Regions from separate parts of the Paenibacillus campi genome, predicted to be linked through region 3. Evidence: riboswitches for the same ligand, from Rfam matches in the RefSeq annotation. Region 3 holds a riboswitch; each other region holds the start of a gene.
The links. Region 3 has a riboswitch for cyclic di-AMP ahead of U1I11_RS21385 (C40 family peptidase). Riboswitches for the same ligand answer to the same signal wherever they lie in the genome.
Positions count from the first base shown of each region.

Region 1: it holds a riboswitch for cyclic di-AMP, as region 3 does, so the genes downstream of both, kdpF (K(+)-transporting ATPase subunit F) here and U1I11_RS21385 (C40 family peptidase) in region 3, are expected to answer to the same signal.
Region 2: it holds a riboswitch for cyclic di-AMP, as region 3 does, so the genes downstream of both, U1I11_RS21045 (ubiquitin-like domain-containing protein) here and U1I11_RS21385 (C40 family peptidase) in region 3, are expected to answer to the same signal.
Region 4: it holds a riboswitch for cyclic di-AMP, as region 3 does, so the genes downstream of both, U1I11_RS15270 (MDR/zinc-dependent alcohol dehydrogenase-like family protein) here and U1I11_RS21385 (C40 family peptidase) in region 3, are expected to answer to the same signal.

Region 1 is NZ_JAXSQZ010000003.1:149,350-157,146, forward strand. Features, by position in the region: gene U1I11_RS09505 (histidine phosphatase family protein) at 1-446, opposite strand, end outside; gene U1I11_RS09510 (DUF4177 domain-containing protein) at 576-779, shown strand; gene U1I11_RS09515 (SMI1/KNR4 family protein) at 871-2,382, shown strand; cyclic di-AMP (ydaO/yuaA leader) riboswitch at 2,903-3,100, shown strand; cyclic di-AMP (ydaO/yuaA leader) riboswitch at 3,236-3,432, shown strand; gene kdpF (K(+)-transporting ATPase subunit F) at 3,755-3,835, shown strand; gene kdpA (potassium-transporting ATPase subunit KdpA) at 3,860-5,524, shown strand; gene kdpB (potassium-transporting ATPase subunit KdpB) at 5,612-7,639, shown strand; gene kdpC (potassium-transporting ATPase subunit KdpC) at 7,755-7,797, shown strand, end outside.
Region 2 is NZ_JAXSQZ010000015.1:12,583-20,379, reverse strand. Features, by position in the region: gene ispE (4-(cytidine 5'-diphospho)-2-C-methyl-D-erythritol kinase) at 1-229, opposite strand, end outside; gene veg (biofilm formation stimulator Veg) at 456-731, opposite strand; gene rsmA (16S rRNA (adenine(1518)-N(6)/adenine(1519)-N(6))-dimethyltransferase RsmA) at 862-1,746, opposite strand; gene rnmV (ribonuclease M5) at 1,739-2,296, opposite strand; gene U1I11_RS21045 (ubiquitin-like domain-containing protein) at 2,513-3,658, opposite strand; cyclic di-AMP (ydaO/yuaA leader) riboswitch at 3,973-4,208, opposite strand; gene U1I11_RS21040 (TatD family hydrolase) at 4,404-5,171, opposite strand; gene U1I11_RS21035 (HD domain-containing protein) at 5,244-6,566, opposite strand; gene U1I11_RS21030 (AbrB/MazE/SpoVT family DNA-binding domain-containing protein) at 7,045-7,299, shown strand; gene rsmI (16S rRNA (cytidine(1402)-2'-O)-methyltransferase) at 7,647-7,797, opposite strand, start outside.
Region 3 is NZ_JAXSQZ010000017.1:6,550-14,346, reverse strand. Features, by position in the region: gene motA (flagellar motor stator protein MotA) at 1-145, opposite strand, end outside; gene U1I11_RS21395 (hypothetical protein) at 348-641, shown strand; gene U1I11_RS21390 (GNAT family N-acetyltransferase) at 1,093-1,599, opposite strand; gene U1I11_RS21385 (C40 family peptidase) at 1,899-2,372, opposite strand; cyclic di-AMP (ydaO/yuaA leader) riboswitch at 2,382-2,520, opposite strand; gene U1I11_RS21380 (YwhD family protein) at 3,260-3,772, shown strand; gene U1I11_RS21375 (ATPase domain-containing protein) at 4,428-5,858, shown strand; gene U1I11_RS21370 (hypothetical protein) at 5,876-6,127, shown strand; gene U1I11_RS21365 (LuxR C-terminal-related transcriptional regulator) at 6,231-7,797, shown strand, end outside.
Region 4 is NZ_JAXSQZ010000006.1:129,193-136,989, forward strand. Features, by position in the region: gene U1I11_RS15245 (aldo/keto reductase) at 699-1,634, shown strand; gene U1I11_RS15250 (DinB family protein) at 1,960-2,460, opposite strand; gene U1I11_RS15255 (GNAT family N-acetyltransferase) at 2,659-3,258, opposite strand; gene U1I11_RS15260 (hypothetical protein) at 3,416-4,150, opposite strand; gene U1I11_RS15265 (oxidoreductase) at 4,431-5,102, opposite strand; gene U1I11_RS15270 (MDR/zinc-dependent alcohol dehydrogenase-like family protein) at 5,369-5,782, opposite strand; cyclic di-AMP (ydaO/yuaA leader) riboswitch at 5,905-6,085, opposite strand; gene U1I11_RS15275 (hypothetical protein) at 6,474-6,971, shown strand; gene U1I11_RS15280 (universal stress protein) at 7,512-7,797, shown strand, end outside.

The sequences.
Region 1 (7,797 bases), on a different contig from region 3:
AGCATTAGCGCCCAGTGGCTCACGATCAAAATATGCTCGGCATCGGATGAAAGGATAATATCTAGCGCACGGTCGATGCGTGCGTTAGCTTCAGCGACCATACGTTTATAGCGCCTGCTGAGCAGTGGAGCGATCCGCGCAAACACCGCCCAGCCGATAAATGGAAACCGCAACCCAGTGTTGAATGTAGGCGGCGTAATTTCACGTAATTCCGGCATAATGACAATTTTGCCTGGATAAATAAATTGCGCAGTTTTGATCGCACGCGGCAGATCGCTTGTAAAACAAATTTCCCAATTCAGCCCGCGCAGATCGGTCGTGCCTTCTTCAATATCAGCAACATCATATTCTTCCAGCCATGTGACTAGTTCATTTACCGTCACCATCTGGCGAATGGGAAATTCTTTATTCACTTTAAAATGGCGCACAAGTCCAATCGTCTTCATGGGATGTATAGTGTAACTCCTTATCGTTAATATGCTACAATAGTAATGATACCCATTTTTAGCCAGCTATCCTAGTTGCAAATTAAATGGGCTGATATGCATTATCGTTTCAGAAAGGACGATCATACCATGATTCAATGGGAATATAAAACAGTAAAATTGGCAACAGGCGGCTTTCTTGGTGGCAAAGTCGATGAACACGAGTTGGAAAGCGTTTTAAATAACCTTGGCTTTGAAGGCTGGGAGCTTGTGTCGAGCTTTGATACGGCGATGACACAAGGAAGTTCGCGCGACATTATTCTCGTGTTTAAACGCAGCGCTTTGCTGGAATAAACCGCTGTATTACGTACATAGTATACGTAGAGCGACGGTTAGCTGTCCAATACGAATCATCTTGAATTTAACAGAGTAAGGAGGCAACCGCATGATCGAAACATGGATCGAGCAGATCAAATCGAGGCTGCATATGAGGCTTGGCAGTCTGGAGCAAAGCTTGCTGGCACCGGCGCAAGACATGGAAATTGCGCAGGCAGAGCAAGCGATGGGCGTTATTTTCCCTGAACCACTGAAACGGTTGTATCGCATTCATAATGGTGAGGCACATAGCGGGCCGGGGTTGTTTTTTGGGCTGCAATTTTTGACGTTGGATGAAATGGTTCATGAATGGAAAATATGGTCGGATTTGCAGGAAGAATACGCCGATCTAGGCGATCATTATTCCATTCCGGCGGATTGGATTCAGGAACAGTACATTAATCGCCACTGGATTCCGTTTTGTCACGATGGCGGTGGTAATCATCTGGGGGTCGATCTGAATCCAGGGCCTAATGGCATCGTCGGGCAAGTTATTAATTTTGGGCGCGATGAAGAAACGAAGTTTGTCATTGCGCGTGATGTAGGTGAATTTATTCGCTTTATGCATCATGTGCTGGAGAGCGGTAATTATACGATTGAGCAAGAGGACGGTATCGTTTATTGGATGTATGGACGTGATGGGCAAGCGCGTTTGTTGCGTGATGCGCAGCAGTATGCATTTGGAGCGGAATGGGCAGCCAATAAGCAGCAATCTGCCGCTGAGCTGGCTGCATGGGCAGCGGCATTGCCACGGGAATGGCAGGAGCGTATTGAGCGTGAGTATAGTTCAGCAGCGCAATTTACAGGGCGGTATCAGCTGTATTTGCCAAATGCAGGATTAAGCGATATTACGCCGCTTGCAGCGTGTACGGAAGTGCGTGAATTAAGTTTGTCCGGCAATGAAATTGTTGATCTGTCTCCGCTGGCAGGTTGCCGGGAGCTGAAGAAATTGTATTTGCTCCACAATCCGGTATGCGATCTGTCACCGCTCGCGCAATTGCCGTATTTGCGTCAGTTAAACATTAGTGACACTAACGTTACGACACTGGAACCACTTGCCAGGCTAACGCGTCTGACCGAGCTGGAGTGCGAGCGTATTCCGGCGCATGATTATCGCCCATTGCTGGCGATTCAGACGCTGGAATGTTTAAGCATTTCCTCCCCTGATTGGGAGCAGGCGGAAGTGCTTGGACAGATGAACAGGCTTAAACATTTGACCGTGATCGATGCAAACGGATGGGATACAGAACAATGGGCAGCGCTTGGCAAGCTGCCGCTGCTTTCGTTAACCGTAACCGGTGTACAATGGGCAAATATGGAGCATTTGCAACATTTTAAACAGTTAAAACAAGTAACACTTGCCAATTTGGAAGTGAACGACATTTCCGGTTTGGCTGCGTTGCCGTCATTGCAAAAGCTTAAGTTGGCAGGAGACAACGGGATCGCCAATCTGGAAACGATCGCTCAATCGTCCACATTGTCCAGCTTTACGGGCGACGCCGCTCAAGTGGAGTTGTTGCAAACTGCGTTTCAACAACCTGTCGCTTTCTCCGTCCAATATGATGGACGTTACTATGCTTAAACGAGTATGCCCGGTTTGGATGTACAAGGACGGGTTTTGCCGCTGGTACAAATTCAATTGGATCATTTGCTTGCCCACTATGGAGCTAAGGTCGTTTCATGCTAAACGTATCTTAAATCTTAACTGCGAATAATGACATATCGGTTTGCAAAACGATATGAAACATACAATGAAAAAGATGAAACGTAATGTAAAATTAAAGATAATAAGCGATATACAGAGTAAAAAGGAGCTTGCGAGAGCTATCCTTTTGCTGTATTTTCAAAAAAGAAAGCTGTGGGAAACCACGGCTTTTTTTGCCTTTTTGATCTGCTTTACACTTCGAAATTACAGGAGTAATATACAGTTCAGGATTTAGAGATTCGCACGTTACACCGCTTTAGTCACGCTGCTGGAAACGTATGACAGCAGGAAAGCACGATGATGCTATGCCAGACTGTAAGGACGAGCGGTACAGCGCACAGAGCGGGGATACGAATCGGCATTTGTCCATATCTAGCAACTGAAAGTTCAACGTTTTTTGTTCGTATGGCTGAGTTTCCGGCATCCGTCGGAAAGCGGGGCAACCAATAAGCAGGACGTTAGCGGTGTGAGAGCTACTGACATCAGGCAGGGGTGAATCCGTCAGTACCAGTAACCTGGGAGCGGTGTTGATGGTAGGACGACTCTCACCGTCCGAATCCGACAGCTAACCTCGTAAGCGAAAGTCGGGAGATGCGTATGAAACTTGTGCCGTCATGACACAGTGCATACACGCTTGGTGTTTTGTTATGAAACGATCCGACATACAAGTATCGAATTCATATTGAAAAATGTACAACGGTTTAGCGTTAAACGATTCAATTTTGCTCTTTGCACATATACGCTTAATTTCCCGGCTGCCAACCTGTTGTTGATCGGTTGCAGTAGTGGGAAAGCGGGGGAACCAATCGTCGGTCTGTGTTTGCATTATGCAGCCAGCTGACACGGGGTGAATTCCGGCGATGCCGGAACGGGCAATCTTCCAGCCCGAACCCGACAGCTAACCTCGTCAGCGCTTAGGAAGAACTTATATCCGGCTTATGCCACCTCGTCTGCGCATCATTTGCGACAGTCCAGTTACGCATGGAAGAAGCCCGGTGAAAAGTTCGATTTTTACCGAGGCTTCTTTTTTTGCGCCTAATTTCGGGAATCTGACCGATTGCGGCGATGTAAGTAGCGCTCAAGTAGCATTCAACCAGCGCTTCTGTTCAAGATTACGCATGTTTATGTTGAAGGGGAAATGAATCATGATGGATATAGTGATGATATTGTTGATTGTACTCATGGCATTCGCGCTTGGTGGGCTGGGCAACTGGTCATCCAGTGTGATCGGGGAGCGAGGGAAAGAACAATGATCTGGCTATTATGGCTTATAATTGCAAGTTTGCTAATCTATCTGTGTTACGCCCTGATCTATCCGGAAAAATTTTAAACAGGCAGGAGAGAGTGAGTGAGTATGTGGTCATATATCGGAGTTGCTGTAACATTACTAATCGCGCTGTTGTTGGCGCGTCCAATGGGAGCTTATATCGCCCGTGCAATGGATGATAAACCAGGTAAGCTGGATCGCTCGTTTGGTCCGCTGGAAAAGTTGATTTACAAGCTGGGTGGTATTCGACAGCATAATCAGACGTGGAAGCAATATGTCGTCGCACTGCTCGTCAGCAATACGGTGATGGCATTGATCGTGTATGCGATCTTCCGTTTGCAAGATAAATTGCCGCTTAATCCAGCGCATATTGCGGCGATGAGTCCGGAGCTGGCGTTTAATACGGCAATCAGCTTTTTGACCAATACTAATTTGCAGCATTATAGCGGGGAAAGCGGGTTATCATTATTTGCACAAATGTCTGCGATTGTGTTTATGATGTTTGTGTCACCGGCAACCGGGATTGCAGCAGCGATGGCGTTTATGCGTGGCTTGGCTGGCAAGCCGATGGGGAACTTTTTCGTCGATGTAGTACGTGCGATTACACGTATTTTGTTGCCGTTATGTGTAGTGGCAGCTTTGATCTTTATTAGTCAAGGTGTGCCGCAGACGCTGCAATCGTCGGTAACGGCAACGACGCTGCAAGGCACACCGCAACAGATCGATATGGGACCGGTCGGCAGCTTTGTGGCGATTAAGGAACTGGGCAATAATGGCGGTGGGTTTTTCGGAGCTAACTCGGCGCATCCGTTTGAAAATCCGGACGGAATTAGCAATATGCTGCAAATTATCTTAATGTTGCTCGTGCCAATCTCGCTGCCATTTACGTATGGACGAATCGTTGGCAATCCGAAGCAAGGACGGGTGCTGTTTGTATCGATGGCGATTATGTTTCTCATGATGCTTAGCTCGTCGCTGTATGCCGAGCATCAGGGAAATCCGCTCATTAATCAACTAGGTTTGCAGCATAGTGCAGGTTCGATGGAAGGCAAAGAGGTGCGATTCGGCGTTGTACAGTCTTCATTGTATTCGGTCGTGACGACCGCCTCGGAGACAGGTGCTGTTAATACGATGCATGATACGTTAACGCCGATTGGCGGCATGATTACGCTGGGCAATATGATGCTCAATACAGTATTTGGCGGTGCAGGTGTCGGGATGATGAATGTGTTGATGTATGCGCTGATCTCGGTTTTCCTGTCTGGGCTAATGGTAGGGCGTACCCCTGAATTTCTCGGTCGTAAAGTGGAAGGGAAAGAGATGAAACTGATTGCGGTCACATTGCTCGTCCAGCCGCTATTGGTGCTCGTTCCAACGACGATGGCGCTGACTTGGTTTCCAGATACGATCAGCAATGCTGGCTTTCACGGATTGACACAGGTATTATATGAATTTACATCTGCTGCTGCTAACAATGGATCGACGTTCGCGGGAATTCATGATACGACTTCATTTTACAATATTTCAACTGGGATTGTGATGATGATTGCCCGTTTCTTCTCGATGGTTACACTGCTGGCAGTTGCGGGGTCTATGTTGGCGAAAACACCGGTACCGGAAAGCAGTGGTACATTGCGTACTGATCAGGCGCTGTTTGGCAGTGTGTTTATCGTCGTCGTCGTTGTCGTCGGTGCACTCACCTTTTTCCCAGCGCTTGTATTAGGGCCGATTGCCGAGCAGCTGACACTGTGAGCATAGGCGATAGTATAGTGGACATAACGATGTAGTCTATTCGTTTAACGATATCGATTTGAGCATAATTAGGTGGAGGAATCGGCAATGAAAAATCAAGCTTCCGTGTTAAACCGGGATTTGATCACAAAGGCATTACAGCAATCTTTTATAAAATTAAATCCGCTCGTTATGATGAAAAATCCGGTTATGTTTGTAGTCGAAGTCGGTTTGTTTATTAGCTTGCTGCTGATTGTTATACCGGGCGCATTTGGCGATTCGGTGTCGAGAGGTTTTAATATTGCGGTTGCACTCATTTTGCTGCTGACGATATTGTTTGCCAACTTTGCCGAAGCATTGGCAGAAGGACGTGGTAAAGCGCAGGCAGATTCATTAAAAAAGACCAAACAGGAAATTACCGCCCGCAAACTGGAAGGCGAACGGATCGTTGACGTTCCATCCACTTCACTGCGCAAAGGTGATTTGGTGGTAGTGCGTCAAGGTGAGATGATTCCAGGTGATGGCGAAGTGGTCAAAGGGCTTGCTTCAGTCGATGAATCAGCAATTACCGGTGAATCCGCGCCGGTTATTAAAGAAGCGGGCGGAGACTTCAGCTCGGTTACAGGCGGTACGATGGTCATTAGTGACGAAATTACGGTGCGCATTACGAGCGATCCGGGCGAATCGTTTATGGATCGTATGATCAGCCTCGTTGAAGGCGCTGAACGGCAAAAAACGCCAAACGAAATCGCGCTCAATACGGTGCTGATTAGCCTGACGATTATTTTCCTGATGGTCGTTGTGACATTGCCGTTTATGGCACAGTATCTCGGTATCCATATTCCGATTCCGGTACTCATTGCGCTGCTTGTCTGTTTGATCCCGACGACGATTGGCGGTCTGCTGTCAGCGATCGGCATCGCTGGTATGGATCGAGTAACCCGTTTTAATGTGTTGGCGATGTCCGGTAAAGCGGTCGAAGCATCAGGTGATATCAATACGATTATTCTCGACAAAACAGGCACGATCACCTACGGCAACCGGATGGCAAGCGAATTTGTGCCTGCCGATGGGCATACAGCTAATGAAGTTGGTCATTGGGCAGCAGTCAGTTCGGCGTATGATGAGACACCAGAAGGTCGCTCGGTGCTGGAACTGATGAAAAAGCAAGGCTGGATGATCGATCAAGAACTGCCTCATGGTGCGGAAGTGATCGAATTTAGAGCGGAGACAAGGATGAGTGGTTTGAATTTGCAAGATGGACGCAAAGTGCGCAAAGGCGCAGTCGATGCGGTTAAAAACTGGGTCATCCAGCAAGGTGGTCATGTGCCAGCTTCCTTGCAAGCAAGCAGCGATCGCATCGCTACGGCGGGTGGCACACCGCTTGCAGTTGCAGTTGATGATGTGATTTATGGGTTAATTTATTTAAAAGATACGGTTAAAGCCGGTATGCGCGAACGGTTTGAGCAAATGCGCAGCATGGGCATTAAAACGATTATGTGTACAGGTGACAACCCGCTCACCGCAGCAACGATCGCCCGTGAAGCAGGAGTGGACGACTATATTGCCGAAAGCACACCGGAAGACAAAATCGCCGTCATTCGCCGTGAGCAAGCACAAGGCAAGCTTGTTGCTATGACTGGCGACGGTACGAACGATGCGCCTGCACTTGCACAAGCCGATGTTGGCATCGCCATGAACAGCGGTACGATCGCTGCCAAAGAAGCGGCGAATATGATCGATCTTGACTCTGACCCGTCCAAAATTATCGAAGTGGTGGCGATCGGTAAGCAGCTACTAATGACACGGGGCAGTTTGACGACATTTAGTATCGCGAACGATATCGCCAAATATTTTGCGATTATCCCAGCGATGTTTATGGTAGCTATTCCGCAAATGCAAGTGCTGAATGTGATGGATTTGCATTCGCCTACATCAGCGATTATGTCGGCGCTTATTTTTAACGCGCTCATTATCCCGATTCTCATTCCGCTGGCGATGAAAGGTGTAGCGTATCGTCCGATGAGTTCGACCCGTCTGCTGCGCCGTAATTTGTTCATTTACGGTTTAGGCGGTGTAATTGTACCGTTTGTCGGCATTAAGCTGATTGATCTAGTACTTCAATTTTTAATGTAGTATCGGTTCGATGGCAGCGCGCTTCGTTTGCTAGCTGGTGGCGCAAATGAAGCGGCGTATGAACTTACGTATTATACATTCATTTATGTTAAGACAAGAACGGAGAAGAATGAATATGCCTATCAAAATAGTATGGACTACGCTTAGAACGAGCGCTG
Region 2 (7,797 bases), on a different contig from region 3:
CCTTAATCTTACTTGCCGCCTGGTAGGCGAGATTTTTATCATCCAGAGGGATGTATCCCGCCTGACTCGATATGTTGATCGTATTGCTGGACAGCTCGGTAATCGTTAACCGATCAGCAAGATCGACCATCGTCATGATCATCTCCACCTCGTGGTAACCATCCGGGCGCTTGTGCAGCACATCCAGCATCAGATTTATTTTTGCGGGCGCTTTTTCATATAGCTTCATGAGGTTCCTCCACCTTCAACATTCCGTCCGTTCTGATTGTTACTGCATCGACCAACACGCCAAACGCCGTTCCTATTCCGCCTGGCGAAGCCAATTCATTGCAGGCAGCTATGTATAGCCACGAATAATCCAATTATAGAAAAAATGAATTGTAAAGTCTATTCACAAAGCAAAACAGTCTCTACCCCCGCAGGAGATAAAGACTGCCTTATCATAAAACAGTTATTTAATTCCCTACATATTCGATGCGTGTATGGGAATCATCTTCGCAAACTGTAATTTCAACCGAATCGGTTAACACGTCTGCGTAGCTGTAAGACACTCGTTCAAAAGTTTGATGTTCATCATCAAGCTTTACTGTAAAAACAGAAGGGTAGGTTTCTTCCAAAATTCCGGTACGTTCAATGGTCTTCTTCCGACCACCGTGTGCGCGCAATGTGATTTTGTGCCCTACATAAGCATCAAGATTGCGTTTGATTTCGGTAAGCGCATTGTTAGCCATGCTCACAACCACCTCTTTTCCTACTCCCTATTGTAACAAAAAGGAAAAGAAATGTCAATTAAATATTAAATTATGCTATACAAAATTTATTTTGTCAATGATTTTTTTACGGAGTGCTAATAAACTAGCTTTAGCGAATGCCTGCCGCCACAAATATATCGCTTAAACGTCCATATTCCTCAATGCTAAGCGTCTCGCCACGACGCGAAGGCTCGATGTCTGCTTCCGCTAGCAGCTGCTCCAGTTGCTCGCGATCACCGCCGCCAAAATAGCGTGTTTTCAAGTTGTTGGCAATCGTTTTGCGGCGCTGTACAAAACATGCTTGCATCAGCTCGAAGAAATGCTGTTCGTCCTGTACAAGCACAGGCGGCTGCTCACGCAGCTTCAAACGGATGACCGCCGATTCCACATTAGGCTGCGGAATAAATACCGTCTTCGGCACGATACAGACCAATTCCGGTACACAGTAATATTGCACGGCGATGCTAAGACTGCCATAGTCTTTACCGCCCGGTGCCGCTGCCATCCGCTGCGCCACTTCCTTCTGAATCATCACGACGATATTGTCAAGCGGCAGCTTTTCCTCCAGCAACTTCATCAAAATCGGTGTCGTAACATAATACGGCAAATTCGCAACGACACTCACCTTTTCCACATCGGCAAAATCCTCACGGAACAGCTCTTGCAAATCGACCTTTAGCACATCGCCATGACGAACGCGCACATTGTCATACCCGCCTAGCGAATCTTGCAAAATCGGCAGCAGACGCTGATCGATCTCCACTGCGGTCACATGATGTGCCTGACGCGCCAGACGCTCGGTCAATGCGCCGATACCAGGCCCGATCTCAAGCGCCCCACGCTGCTCGTTCAAATCCGCAGCATCGACAATTTTATTCAAAATATTGCTGTCGATCAAAAAGTTTTGCCCCAGGCTCTTTTTAAACGAAAATCCGTGTTTGTTAATAATTTCCTTCGTCCGTCCAGGCGTAGCGATATCGTGTCTATCAGTCATTAGATTGCTGTTCCTCCGCTTCAAGTTGTGAAAGTGCTGCCGCGAATTCCTCGCGGGTAATGCCAAATATACGCAATCGTTTATGAAATTGTTTACCATTACCGTAACCGATGCCGAGCAGATTGCCCATTTTCATCCGGCGTGCTGCCGCTTGTTTGTGCATGACTAGCCCGGTCATAATCAAATCGTCCCAATCGATCAGCGTCTGTGCCTCCGGCATTTCGGTATGCAAACGCTCCAGCGCTGCGCGTATCGCCTGTGGTGACGCATTTTCTACCCCGATATCGCCTTTAAGCGTCGCTTCGCTTTCCGGTATAAAAGCATGCTTGCAGCCTGGCACCTTTTGCGACACGATTTTGCGTATCCGCTCTCCAGCATGATCGGGATCGGTCAAAATAATAACCCCTCTGCGCTCCTGAGCAAGCCGCACACGACGAATGACCTGCGCGCCGATGGCTGAACCACCGGTTTCAATCGTATCCGCGTCGACTGCACGCTTGATCGCTACAGTATCATCCCGTCCTTCTACAACAATGACCTCTTTAATCACCTGATGATACGCTTCCCTTCCGGATCGGGACACTGGAACGACTATGTTTTTCCATTGTCCGCGATCATGTTCATATTGTTCTCAGTATAACAAAACAACAAACAAAAAGAAGGGGAATGATCCCCTTCTCTGTTGGTTCCATATACGCTCGTGGTTAATAATACTTATATCATATAACAGTTGTGCCAGCACAGGCAACCGATTTACACCGTCAAATTAAGGTTTGACCGGGCCGATCACATAAACCGTATAGCCGGTTTTGCGTCCGAATTCTCTTGCCTGCGTCAGACTATCAATATATACGTCAATCTTTTTGCCATTAATGGCGCTGCCGGTATCTTCCGCACGGCGGTAACCGATGCCTTCGATATAGACCCACCATCCCATCGGGATCACGTCTGTATCGACAGCGATTGTCCGTCCTTCCGTCACGCGTGTGCCGGATGCGGTACGTGTACCAAGACCCGGTTCTTGAGAGGAATAGGCGGTCAGCGTCACATTGTTTAATACTTTGGCATAAGAGAAGTCTTTGTTTGAACGTGAATCCGAGCCAGACGAATCGGATGATTCAGAACGAGACGAGTCAGAGCTAGCCGATTCGCTGACGACTACAGGCTTTGGCTCTTCTTTTTTCGTACCGATCGCTACGATTTTGTCTTTCACTTCAGATACGGTTTTTTTGTTAACCATTTGTTTGGAGACGAATTCTCCGTCTTCAAACACTTTTTCGATATATTGGACGACTTTACCATTTTGACCTTCTTGAACGACTTTGGTTTTGCCTTTCAGCAAATCGCCATCTTTCTTTTCGATCGTTTGGTACGGTGTTTCGACAACTTGTTCGCTCGTAACCGAAGTCGTTCTCGTCACACGAATGTCCATATCCGGTTTAATGGCTGCTTCGATTGGCGGGTCCAGTTTATCTTTGGGACCGAGTTTAATGCCCAGTTGATCGAGTGCACTGCCCACCGTATCGGCTGTTGTGTACACCTGCTTAATGTAACCATCTGCACGAAGATTTACAGCTACCGCATGGTTGATAAATACTTTATCACCATTCTGGATTGCTCCGTTCATCGGCATTGATACTTTATCCTGGGGCGCTACGTTAATGTTCTGTTCCGCCAGCAGATCGGAAAGTTGCAGCTTATGGGTTTCCACCATATGTGCTTTACCATCGATCACGACGTAAATATTTTTGCTTGACTGCGTGTACATAAGCCACAGTGCCATGGCAATGACCACAACGACTGCCAGCGAAGTGAGCAGTACAGAGCGTAGATTTTTTTGCTTCCAACGCAGCGCGTAAGACATGCTGGATGAGCGTGAACCATGGGTTTCTTTGAAAGGAGCAATTCCCACTTCTTCCGTCCTCCTTACATAGTCTCGCCGTCTTGCTGTAAAGAAAGTGTATTATAGACGCGACTATATCAGAATTTTCACAGGCGTGATACGACTGAAGTTTAAATACCGGCGTATGGCGGTATTTTGTTCTGGCTGAAAATGCCTGCGCCATGGTCAGTCCAAGCGGCATACCGATCCCGGATAGTGAAAACCGGGTCTTCTCTTTTTCGATGACTTCCTTTTGCACAAAACAAAAAAGCCTAGGGAAAAGTACAAGAGCAACTCTTCCTTGGCTTCCCGACGATGTGTCTTCCGGAAACTTAGAAAATGAGAGGTTGCCTCTGCATCGCTTACGAGGTTAGCTGTCGGGTTCGGATAATTACTACCTGCATGTAGATGGTACCCTGTGAGACGTCCTTCGCTCATGGCGCAAGTAGCCTCAATTCACCCCAAAGACCCTGTGTCAGGAATCATACAATCTGCCTTCCGGTATTGCCGGTTTAAAGTGAATGAAGACAGCTGTTGGTTCCCCCGTTCTCCTATGTAGGAAACTCAGCGAGACCGAATCATGGAATCTCGTGTATAAACAACAAGATTAAATCACTGATGAAATGATATCTCGAACACAACCTCACTGTAAAGCAGGAGGCAACTCCATTTTTCTTAAAAAGTGGTTAAAAACTTGTAACATTTCAGCATTTTTTCGTTAAAATTCATTCATATATCCGGATAGCTCGTTTTCTCAGTGGTTTTTCTCCCGTTTTCATTGAATGCCAAATAATGCCAACGCATTTTTTGTAGTAATTTCACTAATTTCTTCCAGAGATACTCCTTTTAGCTCGGCAGCTGTCTCAGCGACTAAACGCACATATCCGGATTCATTTCTTTTTCCGCGATAGGGATGTGGAGTCAAATAAGGGGAGTCTGTTTCGAGTAATAAACGATCCATCGGCACCTGTTTGAGCACCTCTTTGGGCTGCTTGGCATTTTTGAACGTAATCGGCCCACCAAACGAAATATGAAAGCCCATATCAAGGCACATTTGCGCCGTTTCCCAGCTGCCGGAAAACGCATGCATAATGCCGCCGACCTCGCTCGCTTTTTCTTCGCGTAAAATCCGCACGATATCTTCATGCGCCTCACGATTGTGAATGACGATCGGCATGTTCAGCTCGCGTGCCAGCCCGATTTGTTCGCGCAGCACACGGTGCTGTATGTCTTTGGGTGATTTATCCCAATGATAATCAAGTCCGATTTCGCCGATTGCGACCACTTTTTCGTGACTGCATAAAGATGCAATCCATTCCAGATCGCCCGGCTGCATCGTGATCGCTTCCACCGGATGCCAGCCTACCGCTGCATAAATAAAATCATACTGTTCTACCAACTGCATCGTCGTCGGAATCGTTTCACGGTCAAATCCGATATTGACCATTCGGGTTACCCCGTTATTGTAAGCACGTTCGATCACTTGCTCGCGATCTTCATCAAAATCTTTGGAATCCAAATGGGTATGTGTATCAAACAACATCGGTTGTACGCTCCTTTATAGTTGGTTTTATAAGTGTATTCCTGCCACTTTTTCATCGCCTTCATACATTTTTTATATTTCAAACTCCATCTGTGCTGGGCCCAGTTTATCCTCAAAAATGTCCGCCACTTCCCGTGACAGTTTATGTTTTACCCTTTCCAACTTCTCCTGTGGAAAATACAAATGATAGCGTCCGCGATGGATACCGCTGATTGAGCGTACGATATCAGACACCTCGGATATTTCCTGCACTTTGTTTTGGCGATCCAGTAGCAAAATCTGCTTTTCCTTTTTCGGATCACCCGGACGGAACACATCATATGGCAAATCGGTCGGAAAATCGATCTCCAGATCGTATTGCGGATGCAAACCGGCTTGCTGAAATTCACGGCGAATCTGGTCGATCGTATCGAGATCGATCAATTCGGTTTCTACATATTTGTATAACCGTCGCTGCATAAAACGCGTACATACATCCGCGAGAATTTCATCCTTTTCAAGCGTCCATTGCATAAATGCCGTCTGCACAAGCGCTTCATCTAGCAACAAATACTCATTTACATTTAATTCGCCACGAAACAGCGCAGGTAGCGGATGTGGTAAAAATGTGAAATTGTAGCCGTTATGGAACAGTTCTTTGGCACGGTGGAAAATATGCCGTAATACGATATCCGAACTGCGTGTCACCGGATGAAAATATACTTGCCAGTACATCTGATATCTGGACATCAAATAGTCTTCGATCGCATGCATCCCTGTTTCTTTTACAACTACACGTCCATTATGCGGACGAAGCACACGAATGATGCGATCCATATCGATCGTACCGTAATTGACACCGGTAAAATACGCATCACGTAACAAATAATCCATCCGATCCGCATCAAGCGGACTTGATACCAGATTAACGACGACCGCTTTGTCGTAATCTTTACGAATGACAGCAGCTACCTTTTCCGAAAAACCAGGCTCCACATCTTCAAGCACACGATGAATTTCCGTATCCTCTAGCAAAATCCGGCACGTCCATTCCTCATGATTCATCTCGAACGCTTCCTCAATCGAATGCGAAAACGGACCATGCCCAAGATCATGCAGCAAAGCCGCACAGAGTGCAACGATGCGCTCCTCGCTCGGCCAATCTTCATACCCGCTGCGCTCAAACTGCGAAATGATGCGACGCGTAATTTCATATACCCCAAGCGAATGTGAAAACCGGCTATGCTCAGCACCATGAAACGTCAAATACGATGTGCCCAGTTGCCGAATACGACGCAAACGCTGAAATTCTGGCGTATTGATTAACGTCCAGATTAACCGGTCTTGCACGTGAATATAATTATGAACAGGGTCCTTGAACACTTTTTCTTCATCCAAAGGCTGTATCGGTTTCATACCTAACGCTCCTTTACGAAACTTGATTGTAGCTATTATTTTTAATTTGATGAATATGCGAGCGTAAGCGATATCAATAGTGTCGAACAGTGTCGTTATATGATCGATAGTGATTTCCAAATCGACAAATGCCATATATGCCCATCATATCGTAGAAATATAACATAAAACGTCTTAATCGCGAAAAAATTTTGTGATTTTATGCTGAAATAGACAATTTCGTGTAATTTCTATGTTGACTGATTTGGGAAACGTTGGTATTATGAATATCATAAAAGATAGAACTTTGTCGAAAGATGACATGTCAAACATGAATGCTTGTTCAATAATTGCATCCTGGCGTTAACCAGCTGGAGAAGTATTGTAGCTGCTATCATAGCTTACTTCATTTCTGTTTGACGGGAACAGCCGTTACGAACCCTATTTAACAAGCGAACTTACGCCTATTATACAAACACATTTGAGAGGATTGATTATCATGATGAAATCGACAGGTATTGTAAGAAAAGTAGATGAGCTGGGCCGTGTTGTTATTCCAATCGAACTGCGCCGTACACTCGGTATCGGTGAAAAAGACGCACTGGAAATTTACGTTGATGGCGAGCGCATTATGCTCAAAAAATACGAGCCAGCTTGCATTTTCTGCGGTAATGCTGAAAATGTAACTTACTTCAAAGGCAAAATCGTCTGCAATGAATGTATCTCCGAAATTCCAGTTCCTGTGACAAAATAATCAAAATAAGTTATACTAAAGTTAGAACGATAAATTTTGTTAATTCTAACCTTTTAATATCTCCTTTGTGCCTTTATCCGACTTGTTCGGGTAAAGGTATTTTTTTGCTGTCTGTAATTGTTTTCCTCTATCTGACATTATACCGATTTTCACATAGTAGTCCAATCTGGCACGCAAAAAGGAACCTGGACGATCCCAGATTCCTTTTTATTGCTCAAAATTGACCGTTGCATAGGAACGATCTGATCGAGTTTCTTCTATTAATATATAGGTCGCTTTGCAGCAACAATTATCAGCACAGTCTAAACTGTAAATCAGAGCTTATACGCCCTGATTTATCCAAACGACTATTCCTCCAACAACACTTGATAAATGTCACGCTTGGACAATTGACGATCTTTCGCCGTGCGCTTCATCGCATCTTTGCGTGACAATTGCTCTGTCTGCTCATAATGCGCCACATGCTCGACAATCGATAATGTTTGCCACCACTCATTT
Region 3 (7,797 bases):
AGATCGTCGCTGCTGTACCCACCAAGATAATAACATAAGCCGCCGGGTTGTTGACCAGACTGACTAGCGGGGCTCCTTTGAGGATCATCCCGACTACCAGGGACAGTATCCCGCCAATTAAGCCAATAATCGTTGAAATTTGCATAATACACCTCGTCCGTGAGTATATAATTGTAGTGCGTACACCACTTTCTTCCATGAAATGATGGAGTTACAATGATGGGGTGCTTAAAGCGCTGATACTTTTTTATCGACAGAATATGATGCATTGTTAAGAGTTTTTTGCGTTATAATGGAAAGAAGTTGGCAATTGTAACAATATTGACAGATTGAAGGGAGGGCGCAATATGGGTGTGAAGCATGGACGTGATTATGAAGGCATTCTCGCTGATCTGACAGCTGCACTGGATATGATACCGGATGGCTATCAATTTTTTCAGATGTCAGCGGAGGAATGGGAGGCGTTAAAGCCAGCTGAGCGGCATGAAGTACAGGAAGCGCTGGCGGAAGATTTATTTTATGCGCTCGGCTCAGAGCCGACCATTCATGTTGGCAGTGGCATTGTCATCTATGCTGCCGATACGCATCGGATTGATATTTTGATCGGTGAGACCGAAATGACATTTGTATCGCTCATCTGAATCGAACGGCGATATTGCCGCTTGCATACATAAAGCCTGCTCAGGTATGAGAGCGCATTCAGCCGCTCTTGCCTGGGCAAGCTTTATCGGATTGAGGTGATGTGCACAGTCGCCTGGTGAATATCCGCATCGATTGGCGTATGGACGGGTAGGCTGTGTGCATTGAGTTGTACGTATAGGATTCTCCTTAGCGGCTTATTGCGAAATCTGTTCAAACCAGTTCAAACTTTCCTGTTGCTAGAGATGTACGTTATGCTTTCTAATTACATACCGCTAAATATAAACCAAACTACATCTATCAATAGGGTCAAATACAGCGACTGTACAGTTGGCATACAATCGTTTGTGCACTTATAGACTTGTGCACTTATAGATAGTATATGTTGCTCATCCTGTCTGATCTTTGATCGATGACAAGCAATGTGTTAACCGTTACAGAGCTATATGTCAATTATGATGTATGTTCGTTTGTTTCGTCATAGACCATACAATAAAAAGGCTTCATCCCATCTGGTGTACGCCGACTGTACGTATCGGTAATATGAAAGCCTGCTTTCTCGTACGTACGGATAGCGCGCTGATTCCAGGTGAGCACTTCCAGATCGATCTCTGCTTCCGGATTGCGCGAAATTGCCGCTGCGGTGATGGCACGCATAAATGGTTCCCCATATCCATGCCCACACAGATCAGGGCGCATGCCAATACCGAGCCGAATCGTTCCTTCTAACGGAAAAAACTGCGCAAATCCGCACAGCTCACCAGTACGATCGAGTATGACAACATATTGCTGCTCACGTAGCTGTGGATCACCGAATTCAATTTCCAGTTGCTGCATTTGTTCCCACGGCAACCAGCCATAAATATTGTAAGGTGGCTCATAATGCCATTTACAAATAAGTGCGGCATGCTCTGTACTCATCGGTACGACGGAAAAAGGCAGTACGCATGCAGGTTGCATCGACAAGCTCCTTTCAAATGCGAATGAATATAAGAATATAAACTAAAATTATCAAATAAATTATGGAAAACGTGTTTACCATAATTTATGAGCGGGTAATAACAAGTAGACATAATTGCACAGTTTATTTATTTTTATTTTAACTTTTTTTGTATAAAGTGTAACTTAAACGGCATACACTTCGTTTATAAAGTATAGACGCCACAGCAATAAAAAAACCGCAAAAGATTCTGGCGGGAATCCTTCGCGGTTCGTATCGATAGTCGATTCATTGTTGTCAAAGTTGCATAACAGTGGGATTAATTATCAGTTGCAAACGTGTTGTACGAATAGTTGCTCATTACACGTTTAGCACCGACGAAACGCTCAGCATAATAATCCATGCTAAGATTATCAATTCGTACACCTCTCGATGTAGAAGCGTGTGCGAATTGAGTGCTGTTGACCATAACGCCTACATGTGAAACTCCTGCTCCAGTCGTATTGAAAAATACGAGGTCACCGGCTTGCAGATCGCTTTTGCTTACTGGATCGCCAACCTGATATTGCGACGTGGATTGACGTGGCAGATCGATGTTCATTTTACTGAATACATACTGAGTGAAGCCTGAGCAATCGAAACCGTTGAACGATGTTCCCCCGATGCGGTACGGTGTTCCCATTGCTGGTTCAATGATCTGGTCCATTCTGGAATCTGCATGTGCACTGCTGTTCCCCATAACAGTAAATGCAATTGCGAATCCCATGAGTGCGGCGGTTAGTTTCTTTTTCATGTTAAATCGTTTGTCCCCTTCCAATGCCTACGAGGTTAGCTTAAGGATTCGGTAGAAGGTTTCCCCTATGATCCCTCTCTTGCAAGATCAATTCACCCAAAACGGTTCCCCCGCTTTCCGGTGCCACGAAATTTGGCTTTACACTTAGATTAATGCACCGTACGACGATATCCAACTTTTACAACAATTTTCGGCTTTACTGACAATAGTTACAAGCGATTCGTTAAAGTTTACAAAGTTGTTACTAAAAACTCGCTGGGTTTATTCTAACAAAGCTTTTTTACTTTGGCAATGTCTATGGCACAGTTTTCTGTGAAAAATTTTGTCGCATTTATGAGAAACTTTGTGAAAACCGCGCCACTAAAGGGATAATAAGCATTAAAAAAAATTAATTTCTGAGTAGAAACTCCTGCTTTTTCGATTGCAGTTATGATTTTAGACCTATAGCGATGCTTAAATCGCACTGTAGACTTGTCATCTTTTGTAGCGTTTTTACAGTGAATCGAAGGACGGTTATTATGCTTAGTGAAGTGACAACAGGGGATTCCGTTGGTTTTTCGCGTCCAATCCGCTACAATAATGTTACAATTAAAACTGAAGCTTACCGTGCATGAGTAGTCTGCAACATAATCGTGAATAGGTTATGATCATCGTTTATGCAGCTAGTGTGCCTCGACTGCTGATCAGGTTATTTTATGATCGATGTTCTATTATACAGGGAGATACGTTTACGCTCTGTTATAACAGCCTATGTTTATCCATCGTTATAAAATAAAGCAATGATCAGTGAAGTCATGTGGAGCATAGCAACCGCTGCACCTTTTTTATATCGGCAGCTATTATAAATTATGAACAGAAAAGGAGTATTTTTTAATATGGATCAAAATATGGATCAAAATCAACCTGCCAAAAAATCGATGTCACTCAATATTATTAGCAGCAGCACCAAAAGTAGCAAACATAAAGGATTTGGTGCAGGGGCGATTAATTTGAACAATGTGTCTCCTATTATTATTGATCAAGGGGAAGCGCGCATCGATATCGGTGCTATGCACGCCAAAAGTAAAGTGGAGCGCGGGATCAAATTTACGACGAATCGCGACGAGCTGGAAGGCGGTCGCCAAGTATGGCTCGTCTGGGTGGCGGTCGATAAGCAGCCAGAAGGCGGAAGCTATGCCGGTGCAACCGCATGCGAGATGTGGATTGATGAAGAAAATCGTAAAGGCTGGAAAATTCTTGCCGATCATGTCAATAAGCTTGATTATGCGATCAAGCGTCGCATCATGTTGAGTGAGCTTGGTCCTGAACATAAAGCAGCACTGAAAACATTGCTTGTGAGCCATAATGAACAATGGTGGAATCGTTCTCCCGATGAGATGAAGCAGGCGCTGGAAGGTTAAAGCGGTTGATGAAACGGCGTACGTGACGATCATATACCGTGCGAGAGTGTGGATTGAAATGGGACGAGTACTAATCAATCTACTAGGGCGAGCGGGTCACTCTCTGTGCGAGAATGTTGATTGAAATGATCAAGCGAGCGAACTCCGCTTTTGCAGCGTTGTCACTCTCCGTGCGTAATGGTATCGTATCCGTTTTTCCTTTGTTAATAAACGCCTCATATGCCGACTGTAGCTTCTGCCATTCATTGCTGAAGTTAGCAGTCGGCTATTTGTATCGGTAAATTTGCTGAACTATTCATCGTTATAATCAAGCGATCCGTAAATATGCATAGGGGTGACACAAGCCGGCGAAGCGGCAATAAACTTTTTCCAATTCGATTTCCAGTATCGCTGCATACTTATACACTACGTAGTCACTCTTTTTATTCTGTTTATTATGGTAGATATTCAAAATATTAACTTTTTAGGTAAAAAATATTATCATATTCTAAAAAAATCGGGTATAAATGATTAAAACCTTTGATCCCGCTGTGAAATTGGAAAATAGCTTTGGTGAATCTGTGATCCATTGTTATAATTGCTGTACAGTCATCTTCGTAGGAAAAGCTAACGCCTTGCATGACTAAAATTATTCTACAGATGGAGGGAGCAATATATGCACAAGGCAAATGCTGTTCATACAGGTATCCCCGGACTAGACGAGATTTTGCATGGTGGTATCCCGGCGGGAGCTGTAGTGATTCTGGAGGGCGAACCTGGAACCGGAAAGACGACGATTGGGATGCAATTTCTGGTAGAAGGTGCAGTTAGCTTCAATGAACCGGGAATTTACATCACCTTTGAGGAATTGCCGGAACAGATTTACGAAGATATGAGCGGATTTGGATGGGATTTGCGTCAGCTGGAGCGTGAGAATCGGCTGCGCGTTATTTGTATGGAGCCGGATATTTTACTGGATCAGATGCTGTTGCCTAACGGTATTTTTGAAGCGGTTGTGAACGAGATCGGCTGTAAGCGTGTCGTGATCGATAGCATTAGCTTATTCCGCATGGTTAGCACGCAGGAGCATGCGCGCAACAATGTGTATACGATTCGCAACATTATGCGCAAGCACAATCTGACGTCCTTTTTTATCCGTGAATATGCAGAGCTGTCCGAAATGAATATTCCGTTTGAAAATTATATATGCGACGGTATCGTGCGTTTGTCACTAAAACCGTTGATGGAAAAGTACCGCAAGCGTACGATCGAAGTGTTGAAAATGCGCGGTACACGCATTATGGAAGGCGAGCATACGTACAAGTTTCTAAATGAGGGTGTATACATTGTGCCATCGCTGTCGATGGCGGAGGATAAGACACTGACACGGGAAACGGAAGTGTTATCGACCGGCATTTCGACGCTGGATGAGATGCTGTCAGGCGGTATTCCGCGCGGTAGCGTATTTATGATCGATACGAACAGCAAGGCGAATTATCGTTATTTGATGTCATCGATTTATGCGCAGCGGATTCGGGATGATGATTGTACGGTAATGATGATGTCCGGCAATACACCGCTGGATACATTTGCCGATACGATTGAACTGTTTGGCGTCTCATTGCGGGAAGCAGCACGGCAGGGCAAAGCCTTTTTTATTGAGCACTATCGCAGAGCGGTCGATTCTGATCTCGAAAAAGCGATGATTCGCGTAGATAAGGTGGCGAATGATGATTACGCACAGGTGTTAAATGACAAGATGGGTCCGATTTTTGAATGTGAGGAAACATGTGATAAGCGCTGGTTTGTTTATTATGATCTGAATACGATCATTTCCGAGCGTGGTCGCGACTTCCTGCTGCGTTATTTTGCCGAGGAGATGTCGATGTGGCGTGCGATGGGCATTACGATTGTAGTGCATTGCAATTTTGCGGAAATTGGCTCAGAGACAGCTTCTTTTCTGGAGCGTACATGCAACGGCGTTATTCGTACATGGGTGGATGGCAATTACCAGTATCTTCAGGTTACCAAATCCCCAAGCGGACGCGTTTCGGCGCCCCATATTATTGCGAACGCACCGCATGAGCCGTTTGTGCAATTGATCTAAGGAGGGATGGGGACCTTATGGTAGCAGAAAGTGATGTAATTACGTTACAGATGGAATGCACCTTATTTTTTGAAAATAACCCTTATGCGATCGAAACGAGCAGCGGCTTATCTAAACGGCTAGGACGCAGCCAACCTGTAACAGAACGAGCCTTAAATCGTCTGGCGGATATGTCGATTTTGGAAAAGAATGGCGATGGTTCACGTGCCATTTACCGTTATAAGGCTCCGTACATTCAGACAGAAGTGGACTTGAGCGCCTATGATTGAGATCGGTATAGTAAGCGACATTCGAGACGTTTGTCAGGAACTGCAAGATACTTATGCTCAGTTAACTGATTTATTAATCATGGTGACCGATCATGAAGGAAAGATGATGACTAAGCCTTCGCATCAAATTCATGCTGCTTTATTTCAACAGCATGCCGATGAATTGCAGCAAACATTGCAACAGGAAATCAGCAAGCTGCGTGGCATTAAAAATACGGTGTTGTCCGACCAGTGGGTACCGGGAATTCGCTGGTTGATCGCACCGATTAATTTGGAACCGCTCTCGCCGGGGCTGTTTATTTGGGCAGGCATTTTGATTGAGAAGAATACGCGTCAATCCGTGTTATCCCATCCGAATTTTATGCAAAAAGCGGGTGAGATGTCGACTGGATTTTTTGAAGCGATGCAAAGCTGGGTACATCGAACGGAAGAAACGACGCCAGAACAAGAGATGTTTAAGCGGGAAAAGATTACCCGGCTTGCGCAGGCGCTAGCATTAATTTTGAAATCAAGCTACAAAGAGAAGCGCTTGACCGACCGGTTGGTTGCTTTGAACGATACGCTCGTAACGGATCAGCCGGTAGCGCATCCGATCGAGGAGATTACGCGGATCGTATTGTCTTCAAGTGATCTGGCTGATATTTTCGGGTTTGCCTTGCGGACGGGAACGGGCAAATATACGGTGATTAACAGCATGGGTGCAGCGGCGCCAGAGCTAAACGGTTCGGTGTTCCACGAGGGGGAAGGCTTTCTTGGACAGGCGGTGCTAAGCGCGCAGCCGTCACGTTGGACGAATGTAGAGCGTGATCCGCGCAGCCATTTCTTTTTACAAAAAGGAGTGCCGCAAGTATACGAGGTGCAGTGCTTCCCGGTTCGTTATGATGATGAAGTGTATGGATTGCTGTTTGGCGTAAGTTATAAGGAGCGCAAAATTCCAGGGCTGCATTTCCAATTTGAGGAGACGATGATCTCGCTCATGGGCTGGTATATCGCTAATCATTTGACGTATGAGAAAATGGAAAAGCAGCTTCAGCGTTTTAAGCCGCTGATTGAGCTATCTCGTATGATCGTATCGGTGCAGGATGCGCAGCGCGTTATGTTTATGCTCGTCGATATGAGTTTGAATCTGGTCTGGAATCCATCCGCTTCAATCGTCGTGCATCGCACCTCGGAAGATGGCAAAATTCAGATGGTAGCGCGCGGTATGCAAAGCCCGAACGGTGAAGCATATGCCAAAGATATTGCGCGTCGCTATTTGGAAACCGGTGAACAGCCAGCTGCTAATTACTATATTAATCACAGCACACCGTTTGCGATTATGCTGGAATATCCGATCGTGTATGCGAACCGTACGCGTGCGGTGCTGGCGGTAGCGGTAAGCACTGAACAGGAAGGTGAGGAATGCCGTGAGATTTTGTCGGCACTCGCTATGATGGGCAGTGTAGTGATGAAGTCGGTCTATGATCGTCAGCAATATATGTCCAATAGCAATCGATTTGCGCAAATTTTGCATAATTCGATTCGTGAATGGAATATGGCGCTGTATCAGTTGACCGCAGACGCACAGCGAATTGTGCAGGAATTTGCCGCTTGGGGCGGTGTGACAAAGGATGAGGCAGATATGATCGGACGCGCCTGTCTGATGTCGTATTCCGATCCGAATATGCTGC
Region 4 (7,797 bases), on a different contig from region 3:
CAATCCTTTTTTTATAAATGAAAATATTATTTTTTGCCCTTATCTTTCATCAGCAAAATCATTAATCATAAGCATATTTAAAAACGATGCCAAAATACGATTTTCATGCGCTACACCATCGTCACCAACTGCAACATTGGTATTTCAAAAAAAGCTGTCAATTCAACGTTCTGAACCATTTACAGTATCGATTCGACGACTCGATCACCCTTGTGAAACCGATTCCTTTTTCGGGCAAACGGACAATTGTGGAACCAATTCCATTTTTGCCGCCAAATGCTGTGCAATCGTACGCACCGTGTTCTGTATAAAGGTAAACTTTTCCTTATTTATCCCTTGCCGACCTCGTTTAATATGCGGCAGAAAAAGGCGGTTTTTTATAATGTCAGCGAACTGATCTAGCGCTTTGCTGACGGATATATGTTCTATTTGCCGTATTTATTTCAATATTTTCTGGATAATCATCCACTAGTACTTATTCAAAAATAACACTTTCTTGATAAAAATGATTTATTTTATTTATACAAAAGAAACGCTAAAATAGTGCTCAAACTGCTATCGTACTCATTTGCCAGCATCATTTCCGCTAATCCGCTTGGTGGCAGCGGGTTTATTGTCCGTTCGCGTTTCAGCAAGCGGTTGCAATGTCTAATATGTCATTATCGCCTTATGTTATACGAAAGGGAGCTGAATGAATGATGACTCAATATACGAAACTTGGTAAAAGCGAGCTGCTCGTCAATCCGATCGGACTTGGCGCAAATGCGGTTGGCGGTCACAATCTGTATCCAAATCTCGATGAAGAAGCAGGCAAAGAGGTCGTGCGCACTGCGATTGCGCATGGGCTGAACTTTATCGATACAGCTTTTATTTATGGCCCGAAACGTTCGGAGGAATTAATCGGTGAAGTGCTCAAAGAGGTAGGCGGGCGTGACAAACTGGTCATCGCCACCAAAGGGGCGCATAAATTTACCGAGCAAGGTGATGTTGTGTTCGATAACTCGCCTGCCTTTTTGCGTTCCAGTGTGGAAGGCAGTTTGCAGCGGTTGCAAACCGATTATATCGACCTGTTTTATATTCATTTCCCAGATGAGCATACACCGAAAGATGAAGCGGTTGGTGAGCTGAAGAAGCTGAAAGACGAAGGTAAAATTCGGGCGATTGGCGTGTCCAACTTCTCGATTGACCAGTTAAAAGAGGCGAACAAGCACGGTGATGTCGATGTGCTGCAAGCTGAGTACAATTTGTTCAAACGCTCTGCTGAGCAGGAGCTATTGCCATATACGGCAGCGCATGAAATTAGCTTTATCCCGTATTTTCCGCTCGCATCCGGTCTGCTTGCTGGTAAATATGATGCGGATACACGCTTTGACGATCTGCGTGCCAAAAGTCCGTTGTTTACCGGCGAAGCGTTCCAGCAAAATTTGCAAAAGGTCGATATGTTGCGTCCGATCGCACAGGCAAAAGGTATCGAAATCGCCCATCTCGTACTCGCTTGGTATCTCACTCGCGACTCGATCGATGCGATTATTCCAGGCGCCAAGCGTGCTGACCAAGTGCTCGACAATTTGAAAACGCTAGCTGTACAGTTGACTCCGCAGGAGATCGAGCAGATCGAGCATATTTTTGCATAAACGAAACGGATACGTTGAATCTATCGGTTAAGCGTTGAACAGTCAGTCGTCTGCAACGCATCCTCTATTTCCGAACCGTCCAACTTCATTATTAGAGAAATGCAAATACCAGCATACAGAGCCGCTGCATTAAGCGTCTGTATGCTGGTATTATTCAGGTTAACTATGCTATCTATCATTGCAGCTGTAAAAGATACAAACTGTCTCTTATGTCGCTGCGATGATCAATGATGCTAAACATGCCCACCTATTCATCCGTTCCATTACGCACTTGTCCAGCAAACACGTCTATTGCCTTGACCGTGCTTCACAAAATGACCTTCATTTACGCCGGATAGCCTCCGCCTGGTGGCGGCCATGATCCGAGCAATCTGCGGATGATGACGATCTCACCAAGATGGTACGTATTATGGGAAGCGATATTGCGCAGAAATCCGGCAATCGTTTCGGTTGGGATTAATGCCAGCGGCTGGGCAAGCTCCAATGTGTTGGCAAGCTCACAGGCGCTATCGATCCCTTGCAGGAAATCATCAAGCACGACCTGCCAGCTTGCTTCATCAGCTGCATTCGTATGCTCTAGCCAACTATCGGCTACCGACGGCGGGCGGGATGGCTGCTCGCCGCGCACATGGGCTAGCATAAAGTCCTGCCAGTACCGCATATGACTGACGAGCTGATAAATCGTATACGGAAGCCCTGCGACCTGCTGACCTGCCAGCTGCAAATCGATATCTGACAGCGCACGCGCAATCGGCAGATGCCCCCGTTCGCCTACTAAAGACTGCACTAACGCTCTCGCAAAGGCTTGTTCTGCTGTAACATTCATATTCGTATCCTCCATTTCCAGCTTAATGTATCCCATTCAGCAGTGAATTTCAACTTATGCACATATGTGGATTGAACTCCTAGGTTGAAGGCATAAATGAAGTACAGAGCGGTCACTTCGTGTGCAAACGTGCACTATCGCTAGGCAACAAATGCTTTGGTGCAGCTTTGATGATCGGATTATTATTTTATATAGAAATTACACTGACGCTGACGCCGCATGACTGACAAACCGGAACGTCAAAAATTGCTCCTGTTCATCCGATTCAAACGGCTGCTCATCGTATTTGTAGCTTGTATAATCCGTCAGCAACTGGCGCCAAAAGCGGCGGGTATGCATATTGCGTCCAGTTGGATTCGTATGCAACGCCCAGCGTCCTGCAAAGGTGTCAAACACATGTTTAGCCGCTTGCTGCGCAATGCCTTTGCCACGAAACGGACGCATCAGGAAAAAGTCATGCAAAAAATAATCGACCTGCTCCCCTGTCGGTACGTACGGCGGTGTCGAGACAAGCGCAAAACCTGCCGGCGTTCCATCTACACGAAGCAAAAATGGAAACAATGTGCCCGGATGACGCCACCAAATATGAAACATCTCACTTTGCTGAGCAAGTGTAGCACAATGATCATCGTCTTCAAATACGCCATACCGATTCGGCAGCCGTTCCCATATTTCCGATAAATCATACAAATAAAAAGGATACATATTGCAAATAATATGTTTGTCCGCAGCCGGACAAAGTTCTATCTGAACGACATGTTCCAGCGCCGCTTGTTCGATATCTGGATTACTGTTCATATCAGCCTCCTATAGTGTTTGTGCATGTAAACACGGGTGCAACAAAAAAGGTGGGCATAGCAACACACTATACTTATCGTGTTTGCGTTATTCAAGCACGATATGCAGTGAAAAGAGGTGTGGCATAACAAAACACTATCCCACTATTGCCGAGAACTTAACGTCCTCCGGGTTTGCCTTTACGACCGCTTTTACCTTGTCCGTTTGCCTGTTCATTGATTTTGCCAGTGGTAGGCTTGTACGTGTTGCTGTTGTTCGTTTTGCCTGTAGCGGGTTTGCCTGTTGTAGCAGCCCGATGCGGTGCGCCTATACTTGCGGTGCTTCTAGTTGCAGCGTTTTTGCTTGTACTATGCTTGTTTGTGCTGTTGTTACTGGTAGCATTTTGATGGGTAGCATTTGTATAGGTGGCGCTGCGGTTTGTGCTGCTCTTGTTAGTAGCGCTTTGGTTCGTAGCACGATGGTTGGTACCTTTGTTATGCGTAACATTTGGGCGTGCAGTCGTCTTGCTGTGCACAGCTTGGTTATGCGGCTTGGCACCACCTGGCACAGGCTTTCCAGCAACAGGGGCTGATTTGCGTAGCTGAGCTGCCGTATACTGTAGCGCCTCCATCGCCTGTTTGACAAAAGCACGGTTTTCCGGCTCCCATTCATGCGGATCATCCATAAATGAATCTTCAATAAATTCCTCCAGCCCATCCGCCAGCTTGCGTTGCTGCGCGGCAACGGTATTTCCTTTGCCGCGCAGCGTCTGCACTGCCGCACGCATATCGCGACACGCTTGCTGCACAAAGGCATAGTCGTCTCGATCCCATGCCTGCGGATTATCCATATCGTAAAAAGCGATCCATTTCTCAATTAATGAAGCAGCCTGCTTGGCATCCATCTGTGACATATTGTATTCATTCTCCGTTTCATCGCAGCTCGTAGCCGCACATGTAAATTGCCCGGCAAATTACGTTCACTACGCAAAATAGCCGAGTCCATCCTACTATTGTAGCCGCTCTGTCATGTGACGTACAGTGAGTTGGGCAGCATAAGCTAGTAGCTTGACCGTGTTAAATAAGCCGTTTGCTATTGCAGAGCAGCGATGTTCTCATGCTACGACTCCAATGTGTTTTTCATAAGATATGATAACGATTCGTGCCTATGTCTGCCTTCCATCCTACCGCCCTTCACTCCGAACCGAGCTGCTGCAATTGGCTCGATGTATACACATTCGTCCCTCGTTGCAGCTCCAATGCAAGACGATACATCGCCCGCGCTACCGTCTCCGCCTGAATCGGCTTGTATTTGGCAAGATTGCCGCGCAGCAGCGGCGACAATACGCTGGATGCTACCGCAGCGGCTCGCTCGCCAGCGCGAAACTGCTCACGTTTACCGAGTAGTAATGAGGGCTGAACGATCGATAGAAACGGATAGCCGAGCGTACGCAATTGCTGCTCCAGTTCACCTTTTATACGGGAATAGAAAATGCGTGCGCTGGCATCCGCGCCCATCGCACTTACGACGAGCCAATGCGTCGCTCCTTGCTGGCGCGCAAGCTCTGCCAACCGCAGCGGGTAGGTGACGTCAATTTCATACATGCGCGCTTGGCTGCCTGCTTGTTTGATCGTTGTGCCGAGGCAACAGTATACGTCGTTCGCTTGCAGATTGGCGGCATGTCGTTCCAGATGATCATAATCGACAACAAGCTGCTGCAAGCGTTCGTGCTGCTGCCACTCGGGTACGACTTGGCGCACGAGCACTTTGATGCGATCATACGTCTCGTTTTGCAGCAGCACATCGACTAGTGCGCGTCCTACTAGCCCGGTAGCGCCTGCGATCAGTGCAATTCGTTCGCTCATTCGCTTATTTCCTTTCCATCGCAGCGGTTGTATAGCTGTACGGATATAATGTTACAGCCGAGCGACCGCAGCGGTTTAATCGTGTACATGTATGGGAGCGAGCAATATGTTGTCATTTCCATTGATTGGAAACGCCCTTCCTTTTAGAAAAGGGAGTCATGCTGTGTAGCTGCAACGTATGTGTATGCGTAGCGGAATTATCGTGTAAACTTGTACACCCGAATGCGCACACTACGCGTCATTCGGGTGTACAGCTGCGATGCTATTCAGAGCAAAAAGGCGACACTGCCGCCATTCGTATGCACAATATGATCGGCACCAAGCCCTCTGTAGATCATGCGTGAATTGCTGCTTTCGGTAATCACATAGATCGGTTCGCTCGTCCATGTGCGGCACATCTGAATGTACCGGCAGCAGAGCGGCAAGCTGCGTTCAAACAAATACACTTTGCCGACCGCCAGTGGTGGAATCGTCCATTCTTGCTGTCGCTGTGTATCAAGCAACAGCACATGAGTCACACCCATTCGCTCCAGTTTTACCTTGTCTGCATAGCTGTTTACGAGCGCGATAAAGTCGATCCCTTTGATCTTAAGCAGTTGCATAAACTGCTCCCCTGCACGCGTCGCTGGACATACTAGCACATACTCCTTCGGTAGCTCCGATTCCTGCTCCAACTCCATCTCTTTCTCCTCCAATTGGGTGAAGGCAAACAAAAAGAAGCTGCACAAGAGATTTCTCGCCAGCTTCTCAAACATTCCACACACAGGCATAGCTGTGCTTACCGGATGTCATGATCATTGTCGCCTCTCTTATATTCAGCTTACGAGGTTAGCTGACGGATTCGGAAGTAAGAGTCTCCCTACAGACTGTAGACTGCACGTTTGGACAGCTACCGTACCGATTCACCCCTGAACAGTTCCGCTTACGAGCTGTTCGCTGGTTCCCCCGCTCTCCGGCTACAGACGGATTTGCCTGCATACACGGACATTAAGCTGGTTACGGCGCCAATTTATGTCGTACACCGTAATTTATGAACTTGACACGAATCATACTCTCCTGCCTTGACAAAGTAAAGACGCACAGTTTCGCATTTTGTAGCTATTTGTTGATTACGCAGTGTACAGTCAACGTTTTGCTTCCATTTTCGCTCGCTTGCGTCATATTTTTGATGAATGCTCTAATTTTATATCAAATTGAGTAAAACGGAGCATTCGTTATGAATTACCGTGAATCGATACAATGAATCCGATTACATGGCTCGCCAATGACGTACATGACAATCTAACGTAGTTATCCGCCATTTACGTCCACTGCAAAATGACCTATGATGGCTCACAACTAAACCTTACATGTAAAGGAGTGCATCCTTGTATGCAATCTGCTGTCATTCCGCTCATTCCATCTGCTGTACGTGCCCAATCCGTCATCGTTGAGGCGCATATTCACCGTTTGGAGCTGTTTTTGTATGATCAGACAAAACTCGCTTTGCCAGAAGCGTATCGTCCGCTGCATTGCGGCTTGCTGCGTATCGCAGGCAGCGGTGCGTTCGGGTGGGCAGAGTTTGAGTTTTCCGATGGAGCAGCACAGCTTGATCTGATCAAGTGGGGACAAGTATTCCGACATTTGAAACGACGGCAAGCGGCAGAAGCGTTCGCAATGATACACCAGTATGAACAGCAATGGGGCTTTACACGTACTCATCTAGCAGCAGAGGCACTGGCGTCGTGGCAAAAGGCGCTGAGCGAAAGCTCGGATACACCGAGCAGCGAGTCGATACGGCGGCATATTCATCATATGGCAGGAATGACAGTACCGCCTACGGAGCGGGAATTTCTTAGTTATTATTGCCAATCTTATTATTCTTTTTGAGTTATGCTGGTTAAGTGTCTATAAAGGGTGAGCGGCAGGGCAACAGGAGAATGCGTAAGTAGATCGCTCGATATCCGGTTTGCATTTGCATGACGAGCTAGGGCGTGTACGCAAGCATGGCGTGTTAGTGTAGCCACGCCCTAGTGCATTGACCGAGATGAAGCTTACCTTTAAATCTGTTTCACGTTCTGCACGATAGCAATGTGAATACAGAGCCAAAATTTAAATGTACCACAGTCAAGCTAGAAGATCGTAATCGACGCCAAATGGCTATACCTTGCACATTCATTACGGTCAATGTGTTCGTCACCTCAGCACAGCCGCTATCTATGTATTAGCGCATGTAGCCAGTCAGCATCGGCAGTCAGTTGGGGCGAATGTGGCGGCATAGCTGGATAAGGTCTGCCCGGTGCCTCTATAGTTGCACACGAATGGCTATACAGCGGTAAACTTTACGATTTTGTCAAAGTCAAAGAGAAACGACCGCGCAGCTATGCTGAAGAACACTCTATTACGGATTAAAGGAGCGTTGTTATCGCAATGAGCGGAGAGAAAATTATGGTTGGTGTTCATTACAGTGTAAACGGGGAGCGGCTAATCCGGCGTGGCATTCGCCTGGCAGAGCTATTGCATGCCCCGCTAATTGTACTTAGCGTACTTAGCGAGCCGGTAAGTGAACTGGATATGAATATGCAGCAATATTATAATTCATGGAAAAAATTGACCGAAGAAGCGGGCGGCACCTTTCTCGTAAAGCTCAATGAGGATCGTGAGCTGGCAGAAGCGATCGCAGACGTAGCGCACCAGCATGGGGTAACCCAATTGA